DNA from 3 places in the Mesorhizobium sp. M1050 genome. Region 1 is predicted to be linked to each of the others. Evidence: riboswitches for the same ligand, from Rfam matches in the RefSeq annotation. Region 1 holds a riboswitch; each other region holds the start of a gene.
The links. A riboswitch is a leader RNA that binds a small molecule or an ion and turns the genes downstream of it on or off. The one in region 1 is predicted to bind thiamine pyrophosphate.
Positions count from the first base shown of each region.

Region 2: linked by a shared signal. The riboswitch ahead of thiC (phosphomethylpyrimidine synthase ThiC) and the one ahead of NKH57_RS20100 (YkoF family thiamine/hydroxymethylpyrimidine-binding protein) in region 1 are both predicted to bind thiamine pyrophosphate.
Region 3: linked by a shared signal. The riboswitch ahead of thiB (thiamine ABC transporter substrate binding subunit) and the one ahead of NKH57_RS20100 (YkoF family thiamine/hydroxymethylpyrimidine-binding protein) in region 1 are both predicted to bind thiamine pyrophosphate.

Region 1 covers NZ_JAMYMV010000037.1:44,790-52,518, reverse strand. The annotation lists gene NKH57_RS20140 (glycoside hydrolase family 108 protein) at 1-496, shown strand, start outside; gene NKH57_RS20135 (hypothetical protein) at 496-714, shown strand; gene NKH57_RS20130 (hypothetical protein) at 716-943, shown strand; gene NKH57_RS20125 (hypothetical protein) at 1,113-1,436, shown strand; gene NKH57_RS20120 (hypothetical protein) at 1,646-2,353, opposite strand; gene NKH57_RS20115 (glycosyltransferase family 39 protein) at 2,547-4,091, shown strand; gene msrA (peptide-methionine (S)-S-oxide reductase MsrA) at 4,223-4,741, shown strand; gene NKH57_RS20105 (hypothetical protein) at 5,098-5,433, opposite strand; TPP riboswitch at 5,649-5,762, shown strand; gene NKH57_RS20100 (YkoF family thiamine/hydroxymethylpyrimidine-binding protein) at 5,753-6,361, shown strand; gene NKH57_RS20095 (ABC transporter permease) at 6,376-7,206, shown strand; gene NKH57_RS20090 (ABC transporter ATP-binding protein) at 7,203-7,729, shown strand, end outside.
Region 2 covers NZ_JAMYMV010000080.1:17,289-25,017, reverse strand. The annotation lists partial or broken gene NKH57_RS28940 (Arm DNA-binding domain-containing protein) at 138-260, shown strand; gene NKH57_RS28935 (DUF309 domain-containing protein) at 860-1,396, opposite strand; TPP riboswitch at 1,779-1,895, shown strand; gene thiC (phosphomethylpyrimidine synthase ThiC) at 1,999-3,834, shown strand; gene thiO (glycine oxidase ThiO) at 3,831-4,832, shown strand; gene thiS (sulfur carrier protein ThiS) at 4,801-4,998, shown strand; gene NKH57_RS28915 (thiazole synthase) at 5,002-5,775, shown strand; gene NKH57_RS28910 (thiamine phosphate synthase) at 5,772-6,377, shown strand; gene NKH57_RS28905 (hydroxymethylpyrimidine/phosphomethylpyrimidine kinase) at 6,368-7,135, shown strand; gene NKH57_RS28900 (helix-turn-helix domain-containing protein) at 7,259-7,729, shown strand, end outside.
Region 3 covers NZ_JAMYMV010000019.1:12,747-20,475, reverse strand. The annotation lists gene NKH57_RS13305 (M48 family metalloprotease) at 1-1,117, opposite strand, end outside; gene thiQ (thiamine ABC transporter ATP-binding protein) at 1,375-2,151, opposite strand; gene thiP (thiamine/thiamine pyrophosphate ABC transporter permease) at 2,144-3,763, opposite strand; gene thiB (thiamine ABC transporter substrate binding subunit) at 4,000-4,998, opposite strand; TPP riboswitch at 5,042-5,156, opposite strand; gene NKH57_RS13285 (thiamine diphosphokinase) at 5,244-5,888, shown strand; gene NKH57_RS13280 (ABC-F family ATP-binding cassette domain-containing protein) at 5,890-7,710, shown strand.

The sequences.
Region 1 (7,729 bases):
CGAACTGCCCGATGGCGTCGACTTTGCGGTGTTCGATTTCGCGGTGAACAGCGGGCCTGGCCGGGCGGCGAAATACCTGCAGGCGGCGGTGGGCGTTGCCCAGGACGGCCGGATCGGACCGGTGACCCTCGCGGCAGTCAAGGCAAAACCGGCCGGCGTCATCATCGATGCGCTTTGCGATGCGCGGCTGGCGTTTCTCAAACGGCTGCCGACATGGGCAACGTTCGGGCGCGGCTGGTCCGATCGGGTGAGGTCGGTGCGGGTTCAGGCCTTGCTGATGTCGGCGCAACATGCCGCGGTGGCCGCGCCGGCGACTGTCCCGCAACCGTCCAAAGCCGAAACCACCGCTACCGAGGCGCAGACGGTCCAGCCGGTGCCTCGGGTACCGCCATCCGGCGGCAAGACGGCTGCAGCGGCCGGTATTCTCTTACTCATGGCCGCAGCGCTCACGGCGTTCCGGCATCACCTCACCGGTTTTTTCGGGAGCCTCTTTTGATGACATGGTTCAATACCAACGCCTTACACAATCTCCTCAACACGCTGATCGCCATCATCTGCGGTGGCGCCCTTGCCGGCTTCGACTGGACGATGTTCGGGGTGAGCGACCGCGCCGCGCTTCAGATCAGCGGCACTATCGCCCTTGCCAAGATCATCATCAACGCGGTGCGTGACGGTCCGCGCGGCATGATCGTGCCGCCGGCCAAGGAGACATGAGATGGGAACGCTCGCACTGCTTGGCCAGGTCTGGCCATATCTCCTTGCAACGGGTGCCGCGCTCGCCGGTCTCTGGACGGCCTACGCCAAGGGCAAGGCCAACCAGAAGGCCAGGCAAGATGCCGCCGACGCCGCGGCTCGCTCCGAAGCCCAGAAGATCGATGATGCCGTTGCCGGCCGGACGCCGGACGACAACCGGAGGAGGCTGGGCAAATGGTCAAAATCCTAGCGCTTTCCCTCACGCTGGCCGGCTGCACCACATCGGGCGGGTCGTTCTGCGCGGCCGGGCATCCCATCCGGCCGACACAGGCAGAGGTGGCGACTCTTTCCGACGCGTCGGCAGCGGCGATCCTGGCTCATAACGAAAAGGGTCAGAAGCTCTGTGGATGGAGACCGTGATGCACGAAATTTTCGACCTGCTTGGCATCAAGGGACCGGTCGTGGCGGCTGGCCTTGCCGGCGGCGTTCTGCGCGCGCTCTCGCGGCATCGCTACAAATTGCGCGAAATGATAGCGTCGCCAATCTGTGGCGCCTTGGCGGCGGCATATCTGACGCTGCCGGCGGTGTCCTACGCCAGGATCACCGGCCTGCCGATGCCGGATCCCGTCGACGACACCACCACACTGGCAGCGGCCTTCCTGATCGGCGTCTGCGCCATGTGGATCTCGGACGTCTTGTTCGAGTTTGTCGCGAGGCGATTCAAGCCGCCGTCAGATGAGTAGCTGCTGGCTCCGGTCGGCGTTGTCTGTTGGCATCTGCTTGACAGCATGCCCGAGACACTTTCGGCATAGAGCCGCGCCGAAAGAGCCGCCAGACGCGGTATAGTCCTCATTTCATTTCCACGACTGCCATTTTTGCCCGCCTCGGCTCGCGCCGGGGCGGGCCATTTTGCGTTTCGGCTCGATGCGGCGGCGATTCGGATTGGCAAGCCTCAAGCCAGGATGTTGACCGCGCGTGCCGCGACCAGCGCGATGGTCAGCAGCGAGATCATGGATTCCGCCATCATCAACAGCTTGGCGCGCTGGGAGAGTGGCAACGTATCGGTGGGCGAAAACGCTGTCGCATTGGTGAAGGCAAGGAAGAAATAGTCGACGAAGCCGGGCAGCCAATCGCGAAGGTCACGGTCGTTCAGCGTCATCTGTGCGAACAGGAAGTCGGCCTGCGCGAGCTTGACGAGCCCGCAGGTCGGCGGTCCACCGCGATCGGTGCTCCAGAACCACAAGGCAAAGACGATGACGTTGGTGACCCATATGTTGAGCGCATCGATCAGCAGCGTCGTGCCGCTGTTGCCGGCATGGCCCTCCAGCAAGGCACGCACCAGCAAGAACAGCGAACCACAATTCATGAGGCTGATGATGGCGGTCATGGTTAGCGCGGTTCTGCGGATCATGATGCGAAACTGGCCGATCGCATGCCACTCGTGATCATCGACCGCCTTTCGGGTGGCGGCCTGTGTCCAGGCCGTGGCCACCGACAAGGGCAGCAGCAGGGCGGCCTCCAGCACCGGCGCCAGCCAGCGCGGCCCAAATGAGAGGTTGTTGATGACCAGAAGCTGCAGGCAGATGATAACCAGAACGGCCGCGCGCGCCATCCAGAAGTCGAGCGCACGGTAGTGGATGACGGCGTGGTGGTGGCGCATTGGGATCCGGATTTTTCAGGCTAAGTCAGCCGTGCAGCGCTATCGTGGCTGGAGAGAGGAGCGCCGATACTCCTGCTCGATAATGGTGCTGCAATGGCACATAGCTATACTTTTTTGTAAGCTTCGACGTTTGGGCTGTTCGTCAAACCGGACTATGTGATCTAAGCGCCGCATGGCGGGGATAGATGGATCCATGGACGACTGGGTGCCGGCGGAATTGGTTGCCGCCGGCGTCGATTCCCCATCGGTTTTGTCCAATCTAATCCGTAATCCCTTGTATTTGCTGGCAATTTTGTGCCTGATGCAGATATTCTGCTGGACGGTGGCGCCCGCACTTGTCAACGTCTCACCGCCCAACGATGTCGTCGAAGGCTTCATGTGGGGCCGCGAATGGGTGCTGTTGAGCTACAAGCATCCACAGCTTCCCGCATGGCTGCTCGAGACCAGCCATCTTCTGACCGGATCGTTCCGCTGGCCGCAATATTTCCTGGCCCAGCTGACGATCTCGGCGACTTTCGTCCTGGTCTATCTGCTGGCCCGTGACCTGATAGGGCAGAAGCGTGCGCTGGCTGCCGTGCTTTTGATGCCGTCTCTCTATTTCTTCGGCTGGCCGACCCCGCAGTTCAATCATGACTACGCGCAGATGCCCTTCTGGGCCGCTATCTGCTGGCTGTTGTGGCGTGCAGGGCGTGGTGGTGGGCCGGGCTGGTGGCTTGCGCTCGGACTCGTATCGGGCGTCGGGCTCTACGCCAAGTTTTCCACCGCCCTGCTGTTGCTATTCGGCGCGATTTGGCTGTTGTCCGACCCGCGGGCACGCAGTCGGCTCGCCACGCCTTGGCCATGGCTTGGCCTTGTGGTTTTCGTCGCTGTCGCTGCGCCGCTGGCCGTCGAACTCAACCGCGTCGATTTCCTGCCGCTGACCTATGCTGCCTGGCGCGATCAGTGGGTGCTGGCCCATCGCTCCCGCTTCTATTATATCGGCGTCCAGATGGCCGGGCTCTGCGGCTTCGTTCTGGTGCTGGCGATATCAGGGCTGCTGCGGCGCTCGGCGCCGCCGCAAGAGCCCGTTGGGCGCGGTATTCTCGTTTACCTCTTGTGGATGGGGCTTGGCCCGGCGCTCCTCGTCATGGTGGCGTCCCTGTTCACCGGGGCAGGCGAGGCCTGGGGCGCGCCGATGTACAATCTTGCTGGCGTTGTGGCGCTTGCCTTGCTGGGCCACCGCCTCGGCACCGTCGAGATGCGAAAGCTGGCGATCTGCGCGTTCGTCTGCATCATCGGCATATCTGGTGCTTATGCGGGGATCCGCTGGACGAAATGCAATTTGCGTGGACGGATGGACGCCGTCTGTTGGCCGGCGCAGAAGATATCGGATGAGGCCGAGGTCGTCTGGCACGCGGCCGCGCCCGGTCGGCTCGACATCGTCGGCGGCCATCCCCTTATCGCGTCGCTGGCGGGCCTCAACGCCTATGACAAGCCGTCGATCTTCACCGACCTGAACATGCAGTATGCCCCCTGGATCACCAAGGATCGGCTGCGCGACCACGGCATACTGCTGGTCTGGTCTGGGCGCGACGTGCCACCTCGACTGCAGGTGTGGGTGGGCAACGTCCCGGTCAAAACCGTTCTTTTCGACTGGTCGCTCAGGGCGCCGCCGGTGGTGGTCAGCTTTGCCGCCATTCCGCCCGGCGCGCCGCAGTTGGCGAATGCGATCGACAGCCTCGCCCAAACGAGCAACTGAAGCAGGTCGGCGGTCCGCTGGACGGAGCAAGAGACAATGCCCATTTATGGGAGATCCAAGTTGATTTTGCGCAATTCCAGACGGAAAATCGCTACACGCTTTTCGTGGAATTGCTTTTGAGGAGACGTGATATGGCGACTTCGACCGAACGTGCAGTTCTTGCCGGCGGCTGTTTCTGGGGCATGCAGGATTTGATACGGCGCTATCCCGGCGTCATCTCCACCCGTGTCGGCTATAGCGGCGGCGACGTGCCCAATGCCACCTATCGCAACCACGGCACCCACGCCGAAGCCATCGAGATCAATTTCGACCCGGCCATCATCAGCTATCGCACGCTGCTGGAGCGCTTTTTCCAGATCCATGATCCGACGACCCGCAACCGGCAGGGCAACGATGTCGGGCTGAGTTACCGCTCGGCGATCTATTACACCAGCGACGAACAGAAGCGCGTCGCCGAGGACACTATCGCCGATGTCGATGCCTCGGGTCTGTGGCCGGGCAAGGTCGTCACCGAAGTGGCGCCGGTCGGTCCCTTCTGGGAAGCCGAGCCTGAGCATCAGGACTATCTGGAGAAATATCCCAACGGCTACACCTGCCACTTCGTCAGGCCGGGCTGGAAGCTGCCGGTTCGCGAAAAGGCTGTTTCGTAGACTTCACAACCGGCGACTGTGCCGGCTCGACGAGACCGTCGAGCGGCTTCGTCGCAGGCCAAGCCCTTTCAGGTCACTGCGCCTTGTCACCTCGGTGCAGCCGTCGAGCGCCTGATATCAAGGACTGCGCCATCTTAGCACGCCACGTGGCAAATCAAGCGCGGCTAGGAACACGCTGCGGGGGGTAACGCCTGCTGCGTTGGGTATGACGTTGACCCTTGGCGGCTGCGAGACCGCGCCCCGCTTGAAAAGATCGATAATGCCAGCTTGGCCTTGTTTAGGAGTGCCCGGTTCCGCGGGCGCCCAAAAAAGCCGCGGAGCATGCGCTCGCGGCTTCCTCGGTTGCCGGCAATGGCCTACTTACCGCAGTGGTTATCGTTGACCGTCGGCACAGAGGTGCCCGGCGAGGTGTGGGTGGCGTCAGGCTGCGCGCCCTGCGGGCCGGCCGGGCAATTTCGATCTGCGTTCGAATTCATGTCGCCGGGCATGCCGGTCGTGCTGTTGGTTATGCCGAGGTCGACAGTACCGGGCCTAACCGTATTCGGCGAAGCCGGGGTGTTCGGCTCCACAGTCACCGACTTCCCGCTGCCGGCGCCATCGCCACTTGCGTTATTGCTGCCGGCACTTTGCGCCATGGCTGACATGGCCAGACCAATCGTGAGAGCCGAAGCTGCGAGGATTTTCATGAACATGGTTTGTCTCCATTTCTGTGAACTCGTCGCTTGTTTCTACGAAGGTGATCGCATTTGCGACTATGGGGACAACCGGTCGCGGCAGCGAAGGTTCCCGATAAAATTTCGCTCCAGAAACATCGGCGTCTTCGACCCAAGAACCACTGGCGCAATGCTTTTTGGTGCAGCGCGCTGAAAAAATGGCTTTCACTTCGGTTTGATTGGTGCTTTAACCCGCGCATCCACAGGGGTGCTCCGTACGGTCGGGGCTGAGACGGGGGCGGCAAGCCCACAGACCCTAAAAGCTGATCTGGGTAATACCAGCGGAGCGAGGCGGGCCATGTTTTCAGGCGCACAGATTTCCCTATATCCCATGGCCGACGATTTCGTCGGCGTCATCCTTGGCGCGCTGGGCGCGCTCGGTCCCTATCGCGACAAGCTCCGGATCGAGACCGACGACATCTCGACCCTGCTGGTCGGGCCACCCGAGGTGCTGTTTCCAGCCATGCGCGACCTCTTCGTGGCGGCGGCGCGCAGCGGTAAACATTGCGTGCTGTCAGCCACCATCTCACGCGGCTGCCCGGGCGAGCCGGACGATCCGATCTGCCGCTCCGATGCCCTTGGCGGACCTGTCGGGCCACTCGGCCCGCGCAGGGATGCGGCCATCGCGGCGGTGCGCGGCGCGGCTTCGACTGGCCAGCCGGCGGCAGCGCAGTTCTCGCTCTATGTGATGGGCACCGACGACCATATGGATGAGATCTACGGCTGCATCGATTTTCTCAAGCAGTCGGGCGTCTATGAGCGCTCCAAGCATTTCTGCACGAAATTGGGCGGTGATGCGGGCGCGATCTTTTCGGCGCTTGACGCGGCCTTCTGCCGCTTCGGACCGGGTGCCGGCCACGTAACCCTTGACGTCACGGTTTCAGCCAACAGCCCGTCGGCCGTCTGAAACAGCCGCCGCCTATGCGCGGCCGTCAAAGGTTACCTGCCGTGGTCCCATCCCCAGTTTCTTCGCGCCCGATCGCGAGCCTTCTTATCAAGGCGGTACCGGTGACGATGTCGGTCGGACTGCTCCTGCTGGCCTGGGAGCTTTATGCCACCTATTCCGGCATCAAGCCGACGACACTGCCGGCGCCGTCACGCGTCCTCGCGCAAGCGATGCTGAATCGCGAGGCGTTGGTCGACAACGCCATTCCGACCATCCGCGCCACGCTGCTTGGCTTTGCCTGTTCGCTCAGCGTCGCCTTTGCGCTATCGATACTGGTCGACTTTTTCCAGCCGCTGCGCCGCGCGCTGTTTCCCGTCTTCATCGTCAGCCAGACATTGCCGCTGGTGGCGATCGCGCCGCTGGTGGTGCTGTGGTTCGGCTTCGGACTGGCGCCCAAGATCATGCTGGTGGCGCTGGTCACCTTCTTTCCGATGCTGGTGGCATTGGTCGAGGGTTACGAGTCGACCGAGGCCGAGATCGGCCAGATGCTGCGCGCCATGGGGGCAGGGCGCTGGCGCGTCTTCGTGCTGGCACGGCTGCCTTCGGCGCTGCCTTACTTCTTTGCTGGCTTGAGGATCTCCATCACCTATGCCGTGGTCGGCGCTATCTTCGCCGAATATGCGGGTGCGGCGAAGGGCTTAGGCATCTATATGCTCAACGCCAAGAACAATTTCCGCCCCGACCTGGTGCTGGCCGCTGTCGGCGTCAGCGCAGCGCTTACACTTGTCCTGTTCGGCTTGACCGTACTGTTGCAGCGCCTTGCCATGCCTTGGGAGGGCAAGCAAACCGCAGGGAAGCGGCGATGAGCCGGCTCGAACTGCGGCATGTGCGCAAGGCGTTCGGTGGGCTCGACGTGCTGGCCGATATATCGCTGAGTGTCGGCGCTGGTGAGTTCGTCTCTGTGCTTGGGCCCTCGGGCGCCGGCAAGTCGACGCTGTTCCAGCTTCTGACCGGCGCCGAGCACGGCGAGGGCGAGATGTTGTTCGACGGCGCTCCCCTCGATGACCACGGCAGGCATTTCGCCTTCATGCCGCAACGCGACGCGCTGATGCCGTGGCGACGCATCCTCGACAACACGACGCTGGGGCTCGAAGTGCAGGGCATCGGGCGCAAGGCGGCGCGGGCACGTGTTGCGCCGCTGTTTGCCGAGTTCGGGCTTGCTGGCTTCGAGCGGCATTTTCCTGCTCAACTGTCCGGCGGCATGCGCCAGCGTACGGCCCTGCTGCGCACGGTGGTGCAGGAGCGCGACATGCTTTTGCTCGACGAACCGTTCGGCGCGCTCGACGCGCTCACGCGCACCGCGATGCAGCGCTGGCTTGAGCGGATGTG
Region 2 (7,729 bases), on a different contig from region 1:
CTTTTGCGATCGTATTGCGCAATTAAGCGGGACAGGAAGCGCTTAGGGCGCATTTGGTCCAACGAGGCCGGGGGATGGTATTTCCGTTGGTATTGGACATCCTGATGGTATCGAAACAACCAAGGGAGACCTGACGAATGCCCCTCTCCGACGTGAAATGTCGAAACGCCCGCCCTGCTTCCAAACTCGTGAAATTGTCTGATGGGGGCGGGCTGCAGCTATGGGTACAGCCCACGGGCTCTCGCCTGCGGCGGCTCGCCTAAGACCTTTGTTCGAATTGAAGCAGCAAGGCGCGCCCTTCTTCGATCGCGGCCCGGCAATCGTCTAAGTCTATCAGTGAATTGATCCTGTCAAAGATCTGCAAGCGTCCTCACTCTCTCCAAGGCGAACGCCAATGATTGGCAGTCGAGGTTGGTTTGCGCCAGCACTTCCCTCACGTTCGGCGGCGACCAAGGCGCGCCAACTGGATGAGCACGAGTTCTTGGTACGCGATCAGGTGCGTTAACAAAGTGGATTGAACAAGCCGCTAGCGGCGCATGAAAGCAAGGTCGCATCACACGCCTCCTCCCCGAAAAGGACATCCAAGTTCGGCCTATCCTGAATCAAAACGACGCAGCCGTTAGTCCAAAATCAACCATCGGGGAGAGATTTTTGGACCATGTGACCTATTCCATCGTACGCTTAACCGCCGTCGCGTCCTCTGCGAGCCGAGGAACAATTTGACCGCCAGGGCCATGGGAACAAAAAGGCTTGGCACCTCGTCCTGCTTACGAAGCCGCACCCCATTCTTGTTGTTTACGCCGCAAGCAGTGTGAGCAGCTTTCAAAGACCCCTTCTCGCTAAAGCCGGTCGGACGGCACTAGGGTTGCCGATCAGACGCTCTCGGATTTGGTGCAAGTATGAAATCGAAAACAGGCTCAGGCTGGCCTGGCTTTGGCTTCCGTAGAACAAGAGGGGAAGCTACGGCCGCTTCGGCGTGTTCAGCGAGCGCGGCAAGTGTGGTCCCGAGTGCCGTCTCAAATGGGCCATTCGGGACCCTCGCGATCTGACGAAAAAGTGCTGCAGCCCTCCCCGCATGGCGCGCCACAGCGCCGCGTTTTCCCTCGCGGATTTTCACCCCGGCAGCGGCCAACAGGATCAGTCCCTTGAAGAACAAACGATGTTGAGCGCTTTGTTTGGCGGCGTGCCAAAGAGCCTCCCAAGCCTCATGGGCTTCCCAGTAGTAGCCGTGGTTGAAAAGGTCGATCCCCCACCGAAACACATCTGATTCCAGCTCTTCGCCAACGGCGACGGTCACCGGATCTGTTCGGTAACTGTGGCCCAATGGATCACGCACCGGATGCGGATATTTGCCGGGCAGATACGCATAGCTTGGGAAACTCTTATCGGGCAGCAAGCGAGGACGAGACATAGGCCCAGCAAGCATGAAAGCGCGTTGATTGGCAATTGATGCGGACGCGCGTTAACCGGAAAGCAACCGCTGGCGAAAGGACAAAAAAGGCGGTGGGGGCCTCTGATTCCCGCTTCGAGTGTGCGCTCTGACGTCTCTCATAGATCCCGATCGCAACCGGCGGCAATCGCATCCGCAGAATCGCTCATCCATGGATCTCAAACGGGCTTTTACTCTTCAAAAATTCAGAAAAGGCGTCCTTCTTGGGCAAATCCGTGAGTGATAGGAGGGCTCGATGCAGGGCTATTTTTCGGTCGACGGCGCTTTGCCCCGATCGCAACGCGGGCCAAATGCGCTTGACAAAATAGCGCCGGCCCGTTCAACCTGAGGCATTCACCAGGGGAGTCCCGGCAAGGGGCTGAGATACTGCTGGCTTTCGCGGCGCAGTGACCCGTTGAACCTGATCCAGTTCATACTGGCGTAGGGACGGTGCAAGCGCTTTGCGGGAGTTCACGCCCGAGGTCCTGTTTCGGCAGGTCGACAGAAGCGTCTTTTCATCCTTCCGGCACAGAACTGGGTCTCCAATGCATGAGCAAAGGAGCCTCACGATGAATGCCCTTACTCCCGCCGTGTCGACGGGACCGCTGCCCGCCTCGCGTAAGATCCACAAGCCGGGCGCTCTCCACCCACAGATCAGGGTGCCGATGCGCGAAATCTCCGTCCATCCGACAGCCGGCGAGCCGCCCGTTACCGTCTACGATCCGTCGGGCCCCTATACCGACCCGGCTGTCGAGACCAGTATCGAAAAGGGCCTGGCCCGACTTCGCCACGAATGGATTTTGGCGCGCGGCGATGTCGAGGGCTGTGACGGCCGCCATGTCCGGCCGGAGGACAACGGATTCGCGACGGGCGAACGCCTGACGCCGGAATTTCCCATCCGCCACCGACCGCTCAAAGCCAAAGCAGGCAAGGCGGTGACGCAGCTTGCCTATGCGCGCGCCGGCATCATCACACCCGAAATGGAGTTCGTCGCCATTCGCGAGAACCTTGGTCGCGAGATCCTGCACGGCAAGCTTGAGCGCGACGGCGAGGCTTTCGGCGCGACACTGCCCGATTTCGTCACGCCCGAATTCGTCCGTGACGAGGTGGCGCGCGGACGGGCGATCATTCCCGCCAACATCAACCATCCCGAGAGCGAGCCAATGATCATCGGCCGCAATTTCCTGGTCAAGATCAACGCCAATATCGGTAACTCCGCCGTCACATCGTCGATGGCGGAAGAGGTCGAAAAGATGGTGTGGGCGATCCGCTGGGGCGCCGATACGGTGATGGACCTGTCGACCGGCCGCAACATCCACAACATCCGCGACTGGATCGTGCGTAACGCGCCGGTGCCGATCGGCACGGTGCCGCTCTACCAGGCGCTCGAAAAGGTCGGCGGCATTGCCGAGGATCTGACCTGGGAGGTCTACCGCGACACGCTGATCGAACAGGCCGAGCAAGGCGTCGACTATTTCACCATCCACGCCGGCGTGCGGCTGCATTACATCCCGCTGACCGTTGACCGGGTGACGGGTATTGTCTCGCGTGGCGGCTCAATCATGGCCAAATGGTGTCTGCACCATCACCGGGAAAGCTTCCTCTACGAGCACTTCGCCGAGATCTGCGACATCGCCAGAGCCTACGACGTCTCCTTCTCGCTCGGCGACGGCCTTCGTCCAGGCTCGATCGCCGATGCCAACGACGCGGCGCAGTTCGCCGAGCTGGAAACGCTCGGCGAGCTGACGCAGATCGCCTGGGCGAAGGATTGCCAGGTGATGATCGAGGGCCCTGGCCACGTGCCGATGCACAAAATCAAGGCGAACATGGACAAGCAACTCTCCGTCTGCGGCGAGGCGCCGTTCTATACGCTTGGACCGCTGACGACCGACATCGCGCCGGGCTACGACCACATCACCTCAGGCATTGGCGCCGCGATGATCGGCTGGTTCGGCACCGCCATGCTCTGCTACGTCACGCCCAAGGAGCATCTCGGCCTTCCCGATCGCAACGACGTCAAGATCGGCGTGATCACCTACAAGATCGCCGCCCACGCCGCCGACCTGGCGAAGGGCCATCCGGCAGCGAAAGTCAGGGATGATGCGCTTTCCCGCGCGCGCTTCGAGTTCCGCTGGGAGGACCAGTTCAACCTGTCGCTCGACCCGGAAACCGCGCGGTCCTTCCACGACCAGACCTTGCCCAAGGAGGCGCACAAGCTGGCGCATTTCTGCTCGATGTGCGGACCGAAATTCTGCTCGATGCGTATCTCTCACGACATCCGCGCCGAGGCACAGAAAGAGGGCATGGCGGCGATGGCGGCGAAATACCGCGAGGGCGGTGATCTCTACCTGCCGGCGGACGAGACCGGCGCACCGCTCATACCTCAGCCACGTGAGCCATCATGAAGGTCTTGGTCAAAGGGGCGGGCGTTGCCGGCCTCACCGCCGCCTTCGAGTTCGCCGCACGCGGCGCGGCGGTTACCGTTGCCGAGACAAGGCCTGCCCTTGGGGGCAATGCGTCGTGGTTCGCCGGTGGCATGTTGGCGCCGTGGTGCGAGCGTGAAAGCGCCGAGCAGCCGGTGCTGGATCTCGGACGCGACGCTGCCGACTGGTGGGACGCCGCAACGTCCGGCTTGGTAGCACGACGGGGAACACTCGTCGTGGCCGCGCCGCGCGATGCGGGCGAGCTCGACCGGTTCGCCAGCCGCACGACGGGCTATCGGCGCGTCGAGGAAGATGAAATTGCCTTGCTGGAGCCCGACTTAGCCGGCCGCTTCCGCCGCGGATTGCTCTTTCCCGATGAGGGCCATCTTGATCCGCGCCAGGCGATGGCAGCACTTCATGACAAGCTCGCGGCCACGGGGGTCGAGTTCCGCTTCGGCGCCGACGCCCAGCATGTTTTTGGTTTCGATCGTCAGATCGATTGCACGGGAATGGCAGCGCAAAATGACAGGTTGCGTGGCGTTCGCGGCGAAATGCTCATCCTGCGTACCCCTGATATCTCGCTGTCGCGCCCCGTCAGGCTGCTGCATCCGCGCTTTCCACTGTACGCAGTGCCGCGCACCGACCACCGTTTCATGATTGGTGCGACGATGATTGAAAGCCAGTCCGTCGGACCGGTTACGGCGCGTTCGATGATGGAACTGCTGGGTACCGCCTATGCCCTCCACCCGGCCTTTGGCGAGGCCGAGATCGTTGAAACCGGTGTCGGCGTCCGCCCAGCCTTTCCCGACAATTTGCCGCGCGTCGAAACCAAGGGTGAAATCATCGCGATCAACGGGCTCTATCGTCACGGTTTTCTCCTGGCTCCCGCCATGGCGCGCCAGGCTGCCGACCTGGTTTTCACTCAAGACAGAACCAAGGAGCTTGCTCATGAAACTGATGGTCAACGGCGAAGCGCATGAGGTTGCCGCCACAACGCTGGAGGCGCTGCTTGCCGCGCTTGACTATGAGGGCGATTGGCTGGCGACGGCCGTCAACAATGACCTCGTGCACAAAGCCAACCGGGCGGAATTCCAGTTGAACGACGGCGACCGGATTGAAATCCTCTCGCCCATGCAGGGCGGCTAGGCCATGATCGAGCTTTATGGAGCCGAGCTTCCGTCGCGCCTGCTTCTTGGCACGGCTCAATATCCTTCGCCGGCCATCCTTGCCTATGCAGTCAGGGCTTCGGGCACGGCGGTGGTGACCGTCTCGTTGCGCCGTGAAATGGCAGGCGGCAGGGCTGGCGAAGAATTCTGGTCGTTGATCCGCTCGCTTGGTGTCAGAATCCTGCCCAACACTGCTGGCTGCCACTCCGTCAAGGAAGCGGTCACGACCGCACAAATGGCGCGCGAAGTCTTCGGTACGAACTGGGTCAAGCTCGAAGTGATCGGCAACCATGACACGCTGCAGCCGGATGTTTTCGGTCTGGTCGAAGCCGCCCGCATCCTGTGTGAGGACGGTTTTGCTGTATTCCCCTATACCACCGACGACCTTGTCGTTGCCGAGCGGCTGCTTGCGGCGGGCTGCAAGGTCTTGATGCCGTGGTGCGCGCCGATCGGTTCCGCCCTCGGACCGGTCAACATCATGGCGCTGCGCTCGATGCGCGGACATTTCCCAGGCGTTCCGCTGATTGTGGATGCGGGGCTCGGACGGCCGTCGCACGCGGCAACGGTCATGGAGCTCGGCTTTGACGCCGTACTCCTGAACACCGCGGTCGCCAAGGCGGCCGATCCGGTCGGCATGGCGCGTGCGTTCGGCAAGGCGGTCGAGGCCGGTCGTGAAGCGTTCAGCTCGGGAATGCTCGAGCCCCGCGACGTCGCCGTGCCGTCGACGCCAACGATCGGAAGGGCGGTTTTTTCATGAAGCTCGATCCGTTCTACCTGATCGTCGACAGCGCCGCCTGGATCGAACGCCTGGTGCCGCTTGGCGTCAAGCTGGTTCAGTTGCGCATCAAGGATAGGGACGAGGCCACGCTGCGGACGGAAATCCGCCGCGCGAACGGCGTCTGCGCGGTCCATGGTTGCCAACTGATCGTCAACGACTATTGGCGCACGGCAATTGAGGAAGGCTGCGACTTCGTCCATCTCGGCCAGGAGGATTTGGCTGCGGCCGACCTGCTGGCGATTAAGTACGCTGGATTGAAGCTCGGGCTTTCCACGCACGATCATCTAGAACTGGAAACGGCCATCGCTGCCGAGCCCGACTATATCGCGCTCGGCCCCATCTATCCCACCATCCTGAAGCAGATGAAATGGGCGCCGCAAGGGCTCAAGCGGATCAGCGAGTGGAAGCATCGGGTGGCGCCGATCCCATTGGTCGCCATTGGCGGCCTCAACCCCGACCGGCTCGACGGTGTTTTCGCGGCTGGTGCGGACACCGCGGCGGTGGTCACCGACATCACGTTGAATGCCGATCCCGAAGCGCGCACGCGAGAATGGATCGAAAAGACAAAGCCATGGCGCTGAGGCGAGAACCGCATGTGCTCGTGGTCGGCGGATCAGACTCCAGCGGTGGGGCTGGAATTGCACGCGATATCGAGACGATCTCTTCCATTGGCGTCCGCACCTGCCTGGCTGTCACAGCGCTGACGGTGCAGACGCACGAAGCCGTGATGAAAATCCATCCTTCGCATCCCGATCTTGTGGCCGATCAGATGCGCGCCGCGCTGCAGGCCAACAAGGTGGCGGCAATCAAGATCGGCATGCTCGCAACGGCCGAGATCGTCGTTGCCATCGTGGCTGTGCTACGCGAGAATCCGCGGGTGCCGGCAATACTCGACCCGGTGCTAGCCTCCACGTCAGGCCAGGCGCTGCTGGACGCAAGGGCCATCGCCGTCATGAAATGCGACCTGATGCCCCTTTGCCGCCTCGTCACGCCCAATCTCATGGAGCTGGCGCTTCTTGTTGGCTTAGAGCCAGCGGTGGATGAAGGCGGCGCAGTGTGGCAAGGCCAGGAATTGCTGGCAGTCGGGATGCAGGCCCTGCTGATCAAGGGCGGCCACGCGGCGGGACCCCGATCGACCGATATTCTGTTGCGCTTGGATCAAGAACCAATCCGCTTTGACATGCCGCGCCTTGCCGTATCGATGCGCGGGACGGGCTGCATGCTGGCCAGCGCGATTGCGGCACATCTGGCAAAGGCGAGATCACTTGAAGGCAGCGTGCGCGAAGGCAAGCTGTTTGTTTTCGAGAAGCTGCAGAAGAATGCAGTCGGACGAAATTGACTTTGCCTCGGTCAATCCAATCGCGGCGGGCCAACAATCAAGATATCCAGCGCTCTGTCCGCGAACGATTAATGTCCGCCAGTACGGGAACGGCGCTTTCGTTAAGTGCAGCATTTGCGGCGATTGCAGAAGCAGCATTTGCGGCGATTGCAGAATATGAGCCTTGATGCGCTTGCAAGGCGCGCGGGTCTGTCGAAGGGCACCGTTGTGGCCATCGAACAGGCAAAGGCAAACCCAAGCGTTGGAGTCTTGCGCCGCCTGGCCTTCGCGTTCTCGCTCTCCGTCACCGATTTGCTGGGCCAAACTTCGGAAGAAAATCACAGACGAAACGATCGAACGGAGCAAACCAGCAACGCTTTGGTAGACCCCGCAAGGGAGCGAGGCGAAACTGATGACAGCGACCTCCGGCCGAACCATGTTCGAGATGTGGTCCTGGACGATCGGTCGGCTCCGCAACGATTAGTCTTGCAAGCCGGGGAGGCCGCGCGCTCCTCACCGACCAGCCGCACTCCTATGCGGCTGCCGACGATCATGCCGTTCGTTTTCCATGGCTGTGCTCGAACGAAGCTTCGCCGCTCAGGCCTCGGCGGTGAT
Region 3 (7,729 bases), on a different contig from region 1:
CCTCGTTGCCGTTGATCGTCTCCTGCTTGACGCTGCTGTCGTCGAGGCCGGCCACCCAGCCGCTGCGGATATAGTCGGTCAGCGCGCGGTTCTTGTCGATCGAGACGCCGTCGAAGCGGATCGCCATATCGCCGGGACCGGTTGCCGTCACCGCGGCCGCCGAATTGTCGATGATGAAACCCTGCGGCACCGAGAAGGACACGCCGAGGCCCGGATGCAGGAAGGTTTCGCCGCGCACATAGCCTTCTTCAGGCGTGTCGCCATAAAGCAGGCCGTCTATGCCGGCGAGGAAGGAATCGCGGTCGCGCGAGCCGACGCCCGGCGCGCCGAACTGGCGGGCATGGCGCTGCGCCAGATCGATGCGCTGCGGCGTGTTGGGGTGCGTGGCCAGGAAGTCGAGGCTGGCATCGGTGGCGCCGCTGATCGAACGAAAGTCCGTATAGGCCGACATCGACTGCAGGAAGCGGCCGGCGGCGAAAGGATCGTAGCCGGCTTCGCCGATCGATTTGATGCCGATGGCGTCGGCTTCCAGCTCTTGGTTGCGGGAGAATTGCGCCAGCCTCAGCTTGCCGCGGATCAGCGCCGCCTTGGCGGTCGGGCTGTCGCCCAGCACATCGGAAACCACTTTCGTCGCCAGGCCCTCCTCGGCCTCCAGCTGCTGGCGCTGCAGGCCGTGATTGGCGGTGACGTGGCCCATTTCATGGGCGATGACAGCGGCAAGCTCAGCCGAATCATTGGCCAGCGCCAGCAGGCCCCGGGTGATGTAGAGATAGCCGCCGGGCAGCGCGAAGGCGTTGACGTTGGGCGAATTCAGGATGGTGATGCGATAGGTCTGCGTCGGGTTGGCAGACACCACCGTCAGATTGCCGACCACCTTGGCGACCATGCGCTCGAGCTTGGGGTCGGAATATTCGCCGCCATAAGTCGCCAGGATGCGCGGGTGCTGCGCCTTGGCCAGTTCGGCGAGCTTGTTGTTGGCGCCAACATTGTCGACCGTGATCGGCTTGTCGGAAGGCTGGAAGCCGGACTCCTGTACTTCCGGCGGCATGAACATCTGGCAGCTCGCCAGCGCCACGGCAAAACCGGCCAGCGCAAGAAAACGCGCCAGCGGATTCATTCGTAGTCTATCAACGCCGATCGCCAGAACGGTTTCCTTTCGGGTCCCGGCGCATGACCACGAAAACCGGGGGCGATTTGCGGAACACGTCATGCGCTATCTTAAACTGCTGCAGCATCCGTTGCACGTCCCTCGGGCGGGCGGCGGATGCTGCAGGCAAATCACGTCCTGTGCCGGACCAGCAGGGCGGACCTAGCCACACTCCTCCAGTCATGGCAAGCAAGCGCCACATCGCCTGGAGCCGGTTTGACCGTAAATTATGTCCGCTTCCGGGCAATATCTCGTGATACGCCGCCACTGGCGCCGATATAGCGCCGGAACACTTCGGGACCAGCCCCGATGAAGAAATCATCTGCCTTGCCGATTGCCGCGACCATCCCATTGTCGAGAAACACCACGTGCTCGCCGATACGGCGAGCGTCTTCAGGCTGGTGGGTGACAAACAGCACCGTCATGCCCCGCTCGGCATGAACGGCGGCGACCATATCCAGCATATCGTCGCGCAAAGCGGGCCCGAGCGACGCGAAGGGTTCATCGAGCAGCAGCACCGGCCGGTCGCGCACCAGAACGCGGGCCAATGCGACGCGCTGGCGTTCCCCGCCGGAAAGTTCGCGCGGCAAGCGCTTTTCCTTGCCCCCAAGACCGGTGCGCGCAAGTGCATCGGCGATCGCGGCGCGGTCCGCCTCGGTCAGCCGCAAGGCTGGCGAGCGGCCGAGCCCGACATTCTGCTCGACGGAAAGATGGGCGAAGAGATTGTTCTCCTGGAACACCATCGATACCGGGCGCGCCGAGGCCGGCTCGGCGCTGACGTCGGCGCCGCCGATCAGCACGCGGCCCGACTGTGGGGCCTCGAAGCCGGCGACCAGATTGAGCAGGGTCGACTTGCCCGACCCGCTCGGCCCCATGATGGCGGTGATCTTCGACGTGGCGAACTCGACGTCGAAGACGAGCGGCATCTCGCCGTAGCTGAACGACACCCTGTCCAGCCGCACCGGCGCGCCTTTTTTAAGCCCGCTGGCCTCTCCATCAAGCATCCCGGACCCTCTCCCTTCCCAGCCAGTGCGCTGCCACGATCAGCGCGAGGCAGACGAGGCCCAGCAGCAGTGCCAGGCCGGCGGCATCCGCGGTGCGGTAGCTGCCCATGCGCGCCAGGAGAAGGTAGGGCAATGTCTGCACGGAACCACTGCCGAACAAGGCAATGACGCCCAGGTCGCCGAGCGAAAGGGCCATGGCGAAAGCGAAGGCGGTGGCGAGCGGCCGCCGCAGCGACGGCCAGTCGACCAGCACCAACCGGTTCCAGCCCGCAATGCCGAGCTGTGCGCAGAGCCGTTCGTGACGCTCGCTGGCCGCATCGTAGGCGGGACGGACGGCGCGCAGGGCGAACGGCATCGCCATCACCGCGTTGACGGTGACGACCATGACCGGGGCGATGGCGAAGACGTCGCCGACATGGCGCAGCAAAAGGAACCAGCCGGCGCCGATGACGATCGGCGGCACGACCAGGACAAAGCCGGCGCCTGTATCCGTGACATGCTCAAGCATTGTCCGGGGGCCAGCCCGGCGTTTCAACGCCAGTGCCCGCCGCGCCATGGTCAGCGCCAGCGACAGCATCACCGAGAGCAGTGCAGACAGCAAGGCCAGCACCGCACTGGTCAGAGCAGCCTGTCGGACAGTGGCCTCACCGGCCAGCCGGCAGAGGTCGGCACTCAACCCGGCCGTCACCGTCGCTGCCATCGGCCCGACGACGAACAGCAGCGCCAAGGCAATGAGCATGGCGTTCAGCCAGCTCTCGCTCCTGTTGACGGAGAGATAGCGGCGTTGGGCAACTGGCAGGTTGGTGTCGCCGACCACATTGGCGCCAAGCCGCGTCAGGGCCAGCACCACGATAAAGGTCAGGACTATCTGCAGCAGCGTCAGTGTCACCGCCCGCGCGGGATCGAAATCGAAGCGCAGCGCCTGGTAGATGCCGACCTCCAGCGTCGTCGCGGCCGGCCCGCCGCCGAGCGTCAGCACGATCGTGAAGGATGTGATGCAGAGCATGAAGATAAGCCCGGCGACACCCGGCAATGCGGCACGCAGCGTTGGCCATTCGATCAGCCTGAATGCCGGGCGCGCCACCATGCCGAGCTGGCTCGCCAGCCGCCATTGGTCGGCTGGTATAGTCTGCAGCGCCTCGAGGAACAGCCTTGTCGCCAGCGGCAGGTTGAAGAAGACATGGGCGACGAGAATGCCCGACAGGCCGTAGATACCCGGCCAGCTTCCACCGCCGATCACCGTGAGCACGCCTGCGAAATAGCCGGCGCGGCCATAAAGCGCCAGCACGCCGAGTGCCGCGACGATGGCCGGCAGCGCCAACGGTACGGCGAACAGTTGCAGGATGAAGGCGCGGCCGAAGAAGCGTGGGTGCCGCGACATAGCGCGTGCGACGAACAGTGCAGGCACGACGGAGAGCAGCGTCGACAATACCGCTTGCCAGAGCGTGAAGCGCACGACGCGCAGGAGATAGGGATCGAAGGCTGCCCAGGCGCCAGAGAGGTCGTGGCCGCCTTCGAAAAGCAGGCCGGCAAATGCGCCGCCGATGAGCAGCGCGATGGCGGCGAGCGCCAGGATGCCGGTGGTGATGCGGGGGTCAGGCGCGCGTTGCACGCTGGGCCACCTGACTTGAGGTTCTTAGCGAAGGCCGCGCTCCGTCGCGCCCCCCTCCGTCCTGCCGGACGTCTCCCCCGCTAGGGGGGAGATTAGCCGTTACCCATGCCTTCGCCAACCTCCGACGTTGCCGGGGACGAGCCGCCAGCAAAGCAGCTGATCTCCCCCCTTGAGGGGGAGATGGCCGGTAGGCCAGAGGGGGGTGGCTTGGCGCAAACATCCGATGTGGCTGAGCCCTACTTGCTCATCGCCGTCAGCCACTCATCCACCCAGGCCTTGCGGTTGGCGGCGACCTGCTCGGGGCTGAACAACAATGTCTTGGTCGGCTTGACCAGTTTGTCGAAGGCCGGGTTGAGCGGCTTGCCGGTCTTCCCGGCCGGGAACATCCAGTTGGTTTCTGGGATGGCATCCTGGAATTTCGGCCCTGTCATGAAGGCCATGAACTTTGCCGCCAGCGGGTTCTTGGCCCCTGTCGTGGTGATGCCCGCGACCTCGATCTGCAGATATTCGCCCTCCTCGAAAGAGGCAGCCTGGTAGCGCTCTGTCTTTTCGGCGACCATGTGGTAGGCCGGCGAGGTCGTATAGGACAGCACCATCGGCGCTTCGCCCTTGGTGAACAGGCCGTAGGCCTCGCTCCAGCCCGGCGTCACCGTCAGCACCTTCGCCTTCAGCTTGGCCCAGGCCTCCGGCGCCTTGTCGCCATAGACAGACTTGACCCACAACAGCAGGCCAAGGCCCGGCGTCGAGGTGCGCGGATCCTGAATGACGATCTTGTCGTCGGTGCTGCCTTCGACCAGTTCCTTCAGGCTCTTCGGCGGACTCTTCAGCTTCTCGGTGTCGTAGACGACAGCGAAATAGCCGTAATCGAAGGGGACAAAAGTGTCGTCGCTCCAGCCGCCCGGCACAGAGACGTCCGCCACCGCGCCATGCGGTGCGAACAGGCCGGTGGCCTTGGCGTCGGCGGTCAGATTGGTGTCGAGGCCGAGCACGATATCAGCCTTGGTCGATGCGCCTTCCAGCCTGACGCGGTTGAGCAGCGCGACGCCGTCGGCGACCGAGACGAACTCGACATCGCAACCGCATTCGGCCTCGAATTCCTTCTTCACCACGGGACCCGGACCCCAGTCGGCGGTGAAGCTTTCATAGGTGTAGACGGTGAGTTTGTCCTTGGCCAAGGCCGGTCCGGACAAGACCAAGGTCATGGCTGAGACAAGAGCGTATAAGAGCGTGCGCATCGGCGCCTCCTTCGTTCGAATTGAAAGGAATTGAGGCGTCGGACTGTCCGAAACGTCTAATCCCTCCGCCGGTACAAACCGGATCAGGTTCAGCGGGTTGGCGAGACTGCCTCTCAGCCGGTCCGCGAAGATCGCGTCCGGCACCCCGTTAGAGCGTTTCGACACATAGGCCGGGCCGATCCCCCACGCAAGTGGGAGTTTGCCGCCTTCCGTTTCCGTTGCCGGGCTGGTAAGGGCCACACGATATGAGCACATTCACCATCCTGCTTGGCGGCGACCTCATCCGCACGCCACGGCTCGACCGCCAGGTCGAAGGCTCCCGCGTGATTGCCGCCGACGCCGGCATCGGCCATGCGCGACTGCTCAGCCTTGTCCCGGAGCTGTGGGTGGGGGATTTCGATTCCGTGCCGGCCAACCTGCCGGACGATCTCGCGACTGTTCCCCGCCGGACTTTCCCGGCCGAAAAGGACAAGACTGATGGCGAACTGGCCATCGCCGCCGCACTGGAGCTCGGCGCGACCAGCCTGGTGCTCGCCGGCGCCTTCGGCGGCAAGCGCGCCGACCACGCCTTCCTGCATCTGGCGCTGGCCCTGCGGCTGGCCGAGGCCGGGACGGATGTGCTTTTAACCAGCGGCGCGCAGGAGGGTGTCCCCCTGCTCCACGGCAAGGCTGGCTTCGACTATGCCGACGGCACGTTGTTTTCGGTGCTCGGCTTTTCCCAACTCGCCGGCCTGACCGTCACCGGCGCCAAATGGCCGCTGAACCACGTGGGGGTGGCGTTTGGCTCGTCGCTGACCATTTCCAATGAGGTCAGGGGCCGCCTCGAAATCGCGCTGGGCCACGGCCGCGCGATACTGCTCGCCCATCCCTATCCCTTGCCTGAAAGCTGATATGGCCCCGCCCCTTCTCAATCTCGACGGTATAAAACTGACCTTCGGCGGCGCGCCGCTGCTCGATGGTGCCGCCTTGACGGCGTCGGCAGGCGACAAGATCGCGCTGGTCGGCCGCAACGGGTCGGGCAAGTCGACGCTGCTGAAGATAGCCGCCGGCCTGATCGAGCCGCAGGACGGCGAGGTGTTCCGCCAGCCTTCGGCGACCATACGCTATTTGCCGCAGATGCCCGACATGGAGGGTTTTGCCAGTGTTCGGGCGTATGTCGAGGCCGGACTTGGCCCCGCCGACGACCCGTACCGCGCCAGCTATCTGATGGAGCATCTCGGCTTGTCTGGCGAGGAGCGGCCCAACGACCTATCCGGCGGCGAGGCGAGGCGCGCCGCCCTTGCCCGCGTCATGGCGCCCGAACCCGACATCCTGCTGCTCGATGAGCCGACCAACCATCTCGATCTATCCGTGATCGAATGGCTGGAGGAGGAGCTTGTCCGCACCTCGTCGGCACTGATCGTCATCTCGCACGACCGCCGCTTTCTCGAGCGTGTATCGCGCGCCACGGTCTGGCTCGATCGCGGCCAGACCCGCAGGTTGGACAAGGGCTTTGGCCATTTCGAGGAATGGCGCGATCTGGTGCTGGAGGAAGAAGAGCGCGAGCAGCACAAGCTTGGCCGCCAGATCGTGCGTGAGGAGCACTGGCTGCGCTACGGCGTGACGGCGCGGCGCAAGCGCAACATGCGCCGGTTGGGCGAATTGCAGACCATGCGCCAACGTTTTCGCGGGCATCGCGGGGCCGAAGGATCGGCCACCATGGTGGCCAGCGATGCCGCAGAATCCGGCAAGCTGGTGATCGAGGCCAAGAATATCGAGAAGAGCTTTGGCGATCTCACCGTGGTCAAGGGGTTTTCGACCCGCATCCAGCGCGGCGACCGTGTCGGCCTGGTCGGGCCGAACGGTGCCGGCAAGACGACGCTGCTTAAGATGCTGACCGGCGAGATGAAGCCCGATGCCGGTTCGGTGCGGCTCGGCACCAATCTGGAAATCGCCACGCTCGACCAGAAGCGCGAGGCGGTCGACCCGCAGGAGACCTTGGCGCAGTATCTTACCGACGGACGCGGCGAGAACCTCGTCATCAATGGCGAGCAACGCCATGTCGTCTCGTACATGAAGGATTTCCTGTTCAAGCCGGAGCAGGCGCGCACGCCGGTGCGAGAACTGTCCGGCGGCGAGCGAGCGCGGCTGTTGCTGGCGCGCGTGCTGGCCCGGCCGGCAAACCTTCTGGTACTCGATGAGCCGACCAACGATCTCGACATGGAGACGCTGGAGCTTCTGCAGGAACTGGTCGCCGGGTTTGCCGGAACGGTCATCCTGGTCAGCCACGACCGTGATTTCCTCGACCGCACCGTGACCAGCCTGATCGCGCCGGATGGCGACGGCCGCTGGATCGAATATGCCGGCGGTTATTCCGACATGCTGGCGCAGCGCGGCGGCACCAGGCTGGACGACCGCAAGGCACGGGCGAAGGCCGAAAACGGTGAAGCGCCCGCACCAGGCAAGAGCGAGTCCACAACGCCAAAGGGGCCGGCGAAGAAGCTGTCGTTCAAGCAGAAATTCGCGCTGGAATCGCTGCCCAAGAAAATCGAAGCTGTGATGGCGTCGATCTCAAGGCTCGAGAACAACATCGCCGATCCGGCCTATTACGAGCGCGATCCGGCCTCGTTCCAGAAGACGATCGCCGCGCTCGACAAGGAGCGCGCCACGCTGGCAGCACTGGAGGAGGAATGGCTGGAACTGGAGATGCTGCGCGAAGAGATGGAAGGGTAGTCTCACCGCATCAGCACCT